One region of the Mesorhizobium sp. M0293 genome, then DNA from elsewhere that is predicted to be linked to it. Evidence: predicted binding sites of a transcription regulator. Region 1 holds the regulator's gene; each other region holds the start of a gene.
The links. The regulator PhoB, encoded in region 1, activates phosphate uptake and scavenging genes when phosphate is short. The targets are predictions, from matches to a motif close to TGTCATNNANCTGTCAT.
Positions count from the first base shown of each region.

Region 2: a site for PhoB is predicted at 1,713-1,729, ahead of NKJ06_RS09250 (DUF1045 domain-containing protein). Genes of this name have one in related genera too.
Region 3: a site for PhoB is predicted at 1,386-1,402, ahead of NKJ06_RS06780 (alkaline phosphatase D family protein). Genes of this name have one in related genera too.

Region 1 is NZ_JAMYSA010000024.1:56,910-60,185, forward strand. It holds gene eglC (endo-1,3-1,4-beta-glycanase EglC) at 1-572, opposite strand, end outside; gene phoB (phosphate regulon transcriptional regulator PhoB) at 1,242-1,931, opposite strand; gene phoU (phosphate signaling complex protein PhoU) at 1,951-2,658, opposite strand; gene pstB (phosphate ABC transporter ATP-binding protein PstB) at 2,684-3,276, opposite strand, start outside.
Region 2 is NZ_JAMYSA010000017.1:19,145-22,420, reverse strand. It holds gene NKJ06_RS09255 (alpha-D-ribose 1-methylphosphonate 5-triphosphate diphosphatase) at 1-945, opposite strand, end outside; gene NKJ06_RS09250 (DUF1045 domain-containing protein) at 966-1,673, opposite strand; gene iolB (5-deoxy-glucuronate isomerase) at 1,826-2,638, opposite strand; gene NKJ06_RS09240 (DUF3329 domain-containing protein) at 2,917-3,129, opposite strand; gene iolE (myo-inosose-2 dehydratase) at 3,187-3,276, opposite strand, start outside.
Region 3 is NZ_JAMYSA010000011.1:3,405-6,680, forward strand. It holds gene NKJ06_RS06775 (MFS transporter) at 1-1,203, shown strand, start outside; gene NKJ06_RS06780 (alkaline phosphatase D family protein) at 1,474-3,048, shown strand; gene NKJ06_RS06785 (hypothetical protein) at 3,111-3,276, opposite strand, start outside.

The DNA of each region.
Region 1 (3,276 bases):
TCGTCGGATCCGAGGTTCAGCATCACGTTCGATTCCACCTGGACCATCTGTGAACGGACGGCATCGAACGAAGTGAAGTCATACCCGTTAAGGCGGACCGCATCGGTCGCACCGAAATCGAAGATAAGATCACTTCCATTTCCTTTGGAGATGGCGAAAGTATCGGCGCCGTCACCACCGATCAGGACATCATTTCCCTTGCCGCCATCCAGCGTCTGATGACCCGATCCGCCCTTGATGATGTTGTCCAACGCATTTCCGAACGCATATCGATTGGCGCCGGTAACGACGAGGTTCTCGAAATTGTCGGGGAGCTTGTAGCTCATCCATGTGTCGATCGTGTCGATCCCTGCCCCGGGATCTTCAACCACCTTATTGTTGGTGGAATAGAGGTGATAGTAGTCGTCGCCGGCGCCACCGTAGATCGTGACATTGACGCCGGTGTCTCCCCAGAAGGAGTCGTTGCCGGAGGTGCCATGCAGTTCTGGCCCGGACCCGGTGGCCGAGAACCAATGAGTGGAAGCGCCGGTGTAGGGAAGGGGGATGCCTTTGGCGTTTAAGACCGTGCTCATCAGAAATCCTTCCTCATGGTGTCCGACCTGGTCAAATCATTCGGCGCAAAGTCCGGCGACCGCTTTCAAAGCAACGTTGCAAAGAACGAGATCGTTCCACGGAATCGTCATTCGATCCGAGATCGTATTGAATATTCGGAGTACACACAATGAATAAAGAGCAGAGAACCTGCTGTAGGTTGAAGTAAATTTAATAAAATTGTGTATTTATGCAAAATACACATCCTATATATAAATTAACTCAAATTAATTCTTGAGTGCGCGGCTTGTTGGTCGGAGTCTGCGGGCAAGATGGCGATGTGACCGACTAATGCGTGTCGCTGGCCGTGCTTCCTGCCGCCAGCCGGGGCACATAGAGAGTTTGGGAGATCGGAGAACGCCAGAAGCTGCCTGTCGCTTTAGCCCAAATGCGGTCATTCGAAAACTGATGGGGATGACCGCTCCTGGCGTCACGTGCTCGCTCCCCATCGATGAGACGAATGCAACATTCCAGCCTTCGCGGCCGTTGGCGACCGCCTGCTAATCGAGTTTTCCTGGTCACGATCTATCGGGACGGAACAGGCACCTAATGCATGTCGCCCAAAAGCGACCTCGGTTTTGGGAAAACGACATGCATAAAAAACAAACACCTAAAGCGCGTCGCCTGAATCCGTTCAACCGCGACGCGCTTTAGTCTTCCCTAATCGCGTAGCCTGCCCCACGAATGGTCCGGATGACATCGGGCATGCGGCCATTGTTGACCGCCTTGCGCAGTCGGCCGACATGCACGTCGACCGTGCGCTCGTCGATGTAGATCGTCTCGCCCCAGACATTGTCGAGCAGCTGGCTGCGCGAGAACACGCGGCCGGGATGGCGCATCATGAATTCGAGCAGGCGGAATTCGGTCGGTCCGAGCCGAATCTCGCTCTTCTTGCGATAGACCCGGTGCGATTCACGATCGAGCACGATGTCGCCGACCTTGAGCACGCTGGACAGCACTTCCGGCTTGGCGCGGCGCAACAGCGCCTTGACCCTGGCCATGAACTCCGGTGTCGAGAACGGCTTGACCAGATAATCGTCGGCGCCGGTCGAGAGGCCGCGCACGCGGTCGCTCTCCTCGCCGCGCGCGGTCAGCATGATGATCGGCAGCCGCTCGGTCTCGGAACGCATTCGCAGGCGCCGGCAGAGTTCGATGCCGGAAACCGCCGGCACCATCCAGTCGAGCACCAGAAGGTCGGGAACGTTCTCCTGCAGCCGGATCTCGGCCTCGTCGCCGCGCGTCACCACCTCGACCTGGTAACCTTCGGACTCCAGATTATAGCGGAGCAGCACGCCTAGCGGCTCCTCGTCCTCCACCACCATGATGCGTGGCGCGATCATCGGCTGGTCACCCCTGTCATCATGCCGCCGGCGCGGACATTGCCGTCTCGTCCTGCTTCGGACGATTGGCGGGCAGCTGCGTACCGGTCAAAACATAATAGGCATTTTCGGCGATGTTGGTCACGTGGTCGCCGATGCGCTCGAGGTTCTTGGCGCAGAACAACAGATGCGTGCACGCCGTGATGTTGCGGGGATCTTCCATCATGTAGGTCAGCAGTTCGCGGAACACCGACGTGTACTTGACATCGATGCGCTCGTCGTCGGCGCGTAGTTTTGCCAACGCCTCGGCGTCGCGGGCAGCATATTCCTCGATGACGCCCTGCACCTGGATCAACACCAGTTGCGCCATTCCATCGATCGAGTGCGAAAGGTCGCGCGGCGTAACGCTGAGGCCGACAGTGCCGACGCGCTTGGCGATGTTTTTGGCAAGGTCGCCGATGCGTTCGAGATCGCCGGCCATGCGGATCGAACCGACGACATGGCGCAGATCGTCGGCCATCGGCTGCCGCTTGGCGATCAACGTGATGGCGCGATCGTCGAGCTCGCGCTGACGCGCATCCATGATGGCGTCGTCGGAGACGACACGCTGTGCCAGCGCGTTGTCGGAATTCAAAAGCGCCTTGGTCGCACCGCCGACCATCGAGCTGGCGAGATCGCCCATGTCGCTGATGAGCCTGCTGATCTGACCGAGATCCTCGTCGAAAGAAGCGACTGTGTGTTCGCTCATGATCCTGTCCCTCGTATGCCTGAACTCAGCCGAATCGGCCGGTGATATAATCCTGCGTGCGCTTCTCGCGGGGCGACGTGAAGATCTTCTCGGTGCGGTCGAACTCGACCAGCTCGCCCAGATACATGAAGGCCGTCTGCTTCGACACGCGCGCCGCCTGCTGCATGTTGTGGGTGACGATGACGATCGTGTAGTCGGCTTGCAACTCGTCGATCAGCTCCTCGATCTTGGCGGTCGACAGCGGATCGAGCGCCGAGGCCGGCTCGTCGAGCAGGATGACTTCCGGCTTCACCGCCACGGTACGGGCGATGCAGAGCCGCTGCTGCTGGCCGCCGGAGAGGCTGAGGCCGCTGGCGTTGAGCTTGTCCTTGACCTCGGTCCAGAGTGCTGCCCGCTTCAGCGCCTGCTCGACGCGACCGTCCATCTCGGACTTGCTGAGCTTCTCATAGAGCCTGACGCCGAAAGCGATGTTTTCATAGATCGACATCGGAAATGGTGTCGGTTTCTGGAACACCATGCCGATCTTGGTCCGCAAAAGGTTGAGATCCTGCGAGCGGTCGAGAACGTTCTGGCCGTCGAGCAGCACCTGACCTTCGGCGGTCTGCTTGGGATAGAGCT
Region 2 (3,276 bases), on a different contig from region 1:
GATCAGGCTGAAGGGAATGTAGTCGGACGACAGGATGTCGAGCAGGCCGTCGCTGGCCAGCGTGCGGGCCGAGACATTGCCCGAATGCGAGGCGCCGCGCATGACGTTGGGCGCACCCATCAGCACGCCGAGCCCGGCCTCTTTCGAAGCCCTGGCGGCTTCTTCCGTGGTCGGGAACTCCGCGACGCGCACGCCCTGTTCGATCGCTTCGCCGACATGGCCAAGGGTGGCGTCGTCATGGCTGGCCAGCACGATCCCGCGCTCGTGGCAGGCGGCGGCGATCACTGCCCGGTTCGGCACGGAATTGCGCGCCGATTCCCCCATCCGCTTTTCGCAGAACAGTTTGAAGTCGCGATCGGTCAGCTTCAGCTTGCGCTGGTAATAATAGGCATAGGTTTCGAGGTTGACGAACTGGCGCTGGCCGGGCGCATGATCCATCAGCGATGCCAGCTTGACCCGCTCGTCGCCGTCGAAATTAGCGAAAGCCTTGAGGCAATCCGGCGCCGAAACCTCGCAGCGCAGATGGATGAAATGGTCGGCCCGCAGACGATCCTGCTGCACGCTGTCCTCGATCGCATCGGCCAGCTTGCGGATGTCGGTCGACGTCAGGTCGGCATCCTCGTCCATGCCGACTCGCAAGGCGTCGAGCACGGTGGTGATGCCGGCTGTCGCCACTTGCGCGTCATGGGCGAGCACGGCGGCGATGGGGTTCCAGCGCACCTTGGGCCGTGGCGCGTAGTGGCCTTCGAGATGGTCTGTGTGGAGTTCGACCAGCCCGGGAATGATGTAGTCGCCACCCATATCCTCGCCGGCCACGCTCCCGCTGGCTTGGCTGGTGCCGGCATCGATACCGGCGATAAAGCCGTCGCGCAGCACCAGCGAACCCTCGACGATCTCGTCGGCAAGAACGATGCGGGCGTTGTGGAGAACAGTTTCGGCGGTCATTTCAGGCAGTCCTTGGTTGTTCAGGCGGTTTTTCTGGCCGGGCGGCGCCCGAGCGCGTGATGCGAGAGCACCATGAACGGTGCGCCCGGTTCGGTTTCGACGAACAGCGTCAGCGCATCCACCAGCACCGGCTGTTGCAGCACCTGCGCAAACAGGCTGTCGATTGCTAGTCGAAGACGAGGGCTTTCCTGTGACGCCGCACGGCCGGACAGCGTCATGTGGAAGCGAAAGGTTTCGAAGACATAGGGGTAGCCCCATTGGCAGAGATTGCGGAACTCGGCTGGCTTCAGCGAATCCGGGCTGCGCCGCTCAATCTCGGATTCGGTCAGCGGGGCGCGAAAGCGATCGAAATCGCGCACCACGTCATCGGCGAAGCGGTTGAGAAGAGGCAGCGGCCCTTCCGGCACCAATGCGAAGAAGCTGTCGATCTGGCTGACGACGAGGCGCGGGATGGTCACCACCGCCGTCGCCTCGGCGAAATGGTCGAGGGCCGTGCGCAGCGAGGCTTCCGTCTCGCTGGCGGCCAGGCGGAAAGGGGCTTTCAGCGTCGCGTGGAAACCATAGCGGCGCGCCGAAGCGGTATGGAAAGCGACTTCCGCCGCCGACAGGTCGGCCACCGCCTCGACCGGCCTTGTCGCCGCGCCAAACGGGTCGCGGCCGAGCCAGTTGGCAGCGATCCGCGCCAGTGGCTCGTCCTGCCGGGGGGTGAAATAGATGGCGTAGCGCATGGAAGGTCCTTGTCAGCTCCGCTGCCATAGGTGATTTCCATGACGGATTGACGAAGCTTTGCAGCGTTTCCGATAACAAAACGGTGCGGCCGGGTCATTAGCCGACGATTTTTTCGTGCTGGACCAGTCCCCGGGTCTTCAAGAATGGCCTGTCAGGCTTTCATCAGCCATTCGTGCTCGGGCGCATTGTGGAATTTCCACGTCCGCTTCGGTCCGGCCATCACGTTGAGATAATAGAGATCGTAGCCGTGGCAGGCGGCGCAGGGATGATAGCCCTTGGGCACCAGGACGACATCGCCATCCTCGATCGCCATCGCTTCGTCGAGCGCGCGATGGCCATTCTTGTCGGCGTCGGTGTAGACGCGCTGAAAGGCAAAGCCCTGCGGCGGGTTGAGCCGGTGATAGTAGGTTTCCTCGAGATAGGATTCGTCGGGCAGATTGTCCTGGTCATGCTTGTGCGGCGGATAGCTCGACGTATGGCCGCCGGGCGTGATGACCTCGACCACCAGCAGCGAATCGGCCGGCTTGCCCTCCGGCAATATGTTGGTGACGTAGCGCGTGTTGGTGCCCTTGCCGCGCACCTCCTGGCCGAGATCGTCCGGTGTGATCACCCGCACCGGCAGACCGCCGCCAAGGCCCGGCGCCGAGCAGACCGCGAGTTCCAGTTCGGTGTCCGCCGTCACCGACCAGTCCGATCCTTCAGGCACATAGACCGACCACGGCTTGCCCTCGAAGGGCGACATGCGCTCGCCAAGCAGGCCCAGATCCTTGCCGCCGGCGGACGCCGTGCCCTTGCCGGTGACGAACACCAGGCAGACTTCGCGATCATCGGTTTTTCCGGACGCGCTCTCGCCGGGCTTCAGTCGGTGCAGGTCGAAACCGACATAGGTCCAGCCGGCGATTTGCGGTGTCACATGGGCGACCCGGCCATGGCCTTTATTGGCTTTGACGAGCAGCTTCGACATTTTTGTCTCTCCTATCGCAAATCTTCGAGAATTGGCCGAAGTCTCCCAACTTCGTCATCCTAGGGCGAAGCAGGAGCGAAGCTCCGTCGCGAAGACCCTAGGATCCATGCCGTAACCTCAGTCCAAGAGCGCAGCGGGACGGAATACTGCACCGCGGCGGCTGTTTTGATGTCGCGGCATGGATCCCGGGGTCTGCGCTGCGTCGCTTCGCTCCTTGCTCCGCCCCAGGATGACGAAGCGAGAAGCGCCGCAAGCTAATCGCCAACGCATGGGATCAGTCACTCCTTCGGTTCGGCCTCGGCCTTGGTCTCATCGACCGGCTTGTAGAGGTAGAAAAATTGCCAGACGGCGTAGCCGGCGAAACCAAGCGCGATGACGCCCCAGAACGGCGTGCCTGTGGCGAACTCGATGATCGACCAGATGATGCAGACCGCGACGACGGCGACACGCCGCCACAAAGGCCGGAAGAAGGGGTGTTCGTAATCTTTCATTGGGCCAATCTACAGCAATCGCCTTCGCCGGGAACCCATCGCATCAGGCTCCCTTGATCAGACATTGGGAAAGCCTTGCGTCTCGACCGTGTAGCCGGCGGCGGTCATGACGCGCATCAATTCCTTGTAGCCGACTTGCGCCATCCT
Region 3 (3,276 bases), on a different contig from region 1:
GCCGGCCTGCGGTCCGCGCCCGCGGTCATGATGCTGCCGCTGGAGAACAGTTTCGGCTGGCGGCGCGACGTCATCTCGCTGGCCGCCGGTGTCGGCATCCTGCTCTACGGTCTCACCGGTCCATTTGCCGCAGCCCTGATGGAGCGCGTCGGGCTGCGTCGCACGCTGCTCGCCTCGCTGGTGGTGATGTCGGGCTCAACCGCGCTCAGCCTGCTGATGACCAAGCCCTGGCATCTGTTCATCACCTGGGGCGTGTTCTCGGGCATTGGTTCCGGCGCTGTCGCCAGCGTGCTCGGCGCCACCATCGTCAATCGCTGGTTCAAGACCAATCGCGGCCTTGTCATGGGATTGATGTCGGCCTCAAGCGCCTCTGGCATGCTGGTGTTCCTGCCGATGATCGCTGCTCTGGCGCAGTCCGGTGGCTGGCAGCCGGTCGTCATAGCGGTCGCGATCGCCACCGCGGCTCTGATACCGCTGGTCTGGCTGCTGGTGCCGGAGCGTCCGGCTTCGATCGGCATGGTGCGCTACGGCGCCGAGGCCGACGACGTGCCGCCGACATCGCCTGCGTCGCAAGGCAATTTCCTCGCGCATACGCTCAACACGCTGCGCCGTGCCGCCGGCACAAGGGTGTTCTGGTACCTGTTCGCCACCTTCTTCGTCTGCGGCTTCACCACCAACGGTCTGGTCGGTACCCATCTGATCGCCTTCTGCGGCGACATGGGCATCGGCGAGGTTCAGGCCGCCGGCCTGCTGTCGATGATGGGCATTTTCGACCTGATCGGTACGACGCTGTCGGGCTGGCTCACCGACCGCTACGATCCGCGCAAGCTGCTTGGCGTCTATTACGGCATTCGCGGCCTGTCGCTGATCTATCTGCCCTATTCCGGCTTCTCGGCGACCAGCCTGATCATCTTCGCCGTGCTCTACGGCCTCGACTGGATCGCCACCGTGCCGCCGACGCTGAGGCTCGCCAATGAGGCGTTCGGCGACCGCAGCGGACCGATCGTGTTCGGCTGGATCGTCGCCGGTCACCAGATCGGCGCGGCCACCGCCGCCGCTTTCGGCGGCACCATGCGCGAGTTGCAGGGCAATTACGAACTGGCCTTCCTGATTGCCGGCATGACGGCGATTGCCGCCGCCTGTATCTCGCTGCTGATCAACACCAGCCGGCCGGCTTTCGATCCGGAGCCGCAGGCGGCGTAGCTGCGACGGCGGAGCGCTAATCTCCCCCCTTGAGAGGGAGATGGCCGCGAAGCGGCCAGAGGAGGTCGGTCCGACCGGGCTCGGCCTCCTGGTGCAGATGGAGGTCGGCGCTCCATGCGAGGCGACCCCTCTGTCGCCTTCGGCGACATCTCCCCCTCAAGGGGGGAGATCACCCTGTTCACTGTTATCAAACCTTCATCATCCCGAGATGCGCCTGAAACATTGACGCTGGACCTTGGTGGCACCGTTCAAGCCACCCAGGAGACAGCCATGAACAAGCTCTCGATGACCCGCCGCGCCTTCGTCACGTCCGCCAGCGCCGTTGGCCTGGCCGGGGTCTCGAGCTTGGCGCTGCCATACTATTCGCGCGCCAATCAGCGGCCAGCCTTCACCCATGGCGTCCAGTCGGGCGATGTCGACGCCACTAGCGGCATGGTGTGGACGCGCACCGACCGCCCGTCGCGCGTCATGTTCGAAGTGTCGTCGACGGAGAATTTCGCCAATGCGACGCGCCTGGCGCCGCTCGATACGTCGCCGGCCAGCGACTACACCGTCAAGCGGCTGCTTACCGACCTCGCTTCCGATCAGGACATCTTCTACCGCATGACATCAGCCGATCTCGCCGACATCAACGCCGTTTCCGAGCCGATCATCGGCCGCTTCAGGACGGCGCCGGCCTCGAAGCGCGACATCCGATTTGCCTGGTCGGGCGACACCGCCGGCCAGGGCTGGGGCATCGACGAGACCGGCATGAAGACCTACGCCACGATCGGCAAGCATACGCCCGACTTCTTCCTGCATTCAGGCGACACCATCTACGCCGACGGCGCCATGAAGGACGAGGTCGACCTGCCCGGCGGCGGCAAGTGGAAGAACGTCGTGCTGATCGACGGCAAGCGCAAGGTCGCCGAGACATTGGACGAGTACCGGGACCAGTGGAAATACAACATGATGGACAGGAACGTGCTCGGCCTGAGTGCCATCTGCCCGACCTTCTACCAGTGGGACGACCACGAAGTGCTCAACAATTGGTCGGATTCGAAGGATCTCAGCGCCGACAATCGCTACACGGAGAAATCCATCCACGTGCTGGCGGCCCGTGCGGCGCGCGCCTTCCATGAAATGACGACGATCCGCTACGAACCGTCCGAGCCCGGCCGCGTCTATCGCAAGATCGCCTACGGGCCGCTGCTCGACGTGTTCTTCCTCGACATGCGGTCCTATCGCGGCCCCAATGGTCCGGACATGCAGGATGAGATGACGCCGCAATCGCGCATTCTCGGCGAACAGCAGACGAAATGGCTGAAGCGCGAACTGGCAAATTCGAAGGCGACCTGGAAAATCATCGCTGCCGACATGCCGCTCGGCCTGGTCGTCTGGGACGACGGCGCCAAGAAAGTTGGCGCCGAGGCAGTCAGCAATGGCGATAATGGCTTGCCAAAGGGACGCGAATTTGAGATCGCCGACCTGCTGCGCTTCATCAAGAATGCCGGCATCAGCAACACCGTCTGGCTAACCGCCGACGTGCATTACACGGCCGCTCACCACTACAACCCGGACAAGGCTCAGTTCCAGGATTTCAATCCGTTCTGGGAATTCGTGTCGGGCCCGATCCATGCCGGCACGTTCGGCCCCAACGATTTCGACATGACCTTCGGGCCGGAACTGAAGTTCATCAAGGCGCCGACTGCCGAACAGGGTCAGAACCTGCCGCCATCGGCGGGCCTGCAATTCTTCGGGCTGGTCGATATTTCAGGCGCCAGCGAGCAGATGACCGTGCGGCTGATGGATCGCGACGACAATGAACTCTACAAGGTGACGCTCGACCCGGTGCGGTCGGCGTAAACGCACTTTTCGCCGGCTTCGCAAAGCGAAGCTGGCGAGACGGGCGGGGGTAAAGCGCCGCCTTAGTCCGGGTAGCAGACCATTGGAATGTTCGGCCAGACGGCGCTGTCGCAGTTGGCGCTGTCCTGTCTTTGCTTGAAAGAGGCGCTGACCGGGCCGGTCACCATCGGGTCGACGCCGTCGGGTGCGTCGGCGAAGACCTGCTCGGCTGTCTGGATGCCGGACTGC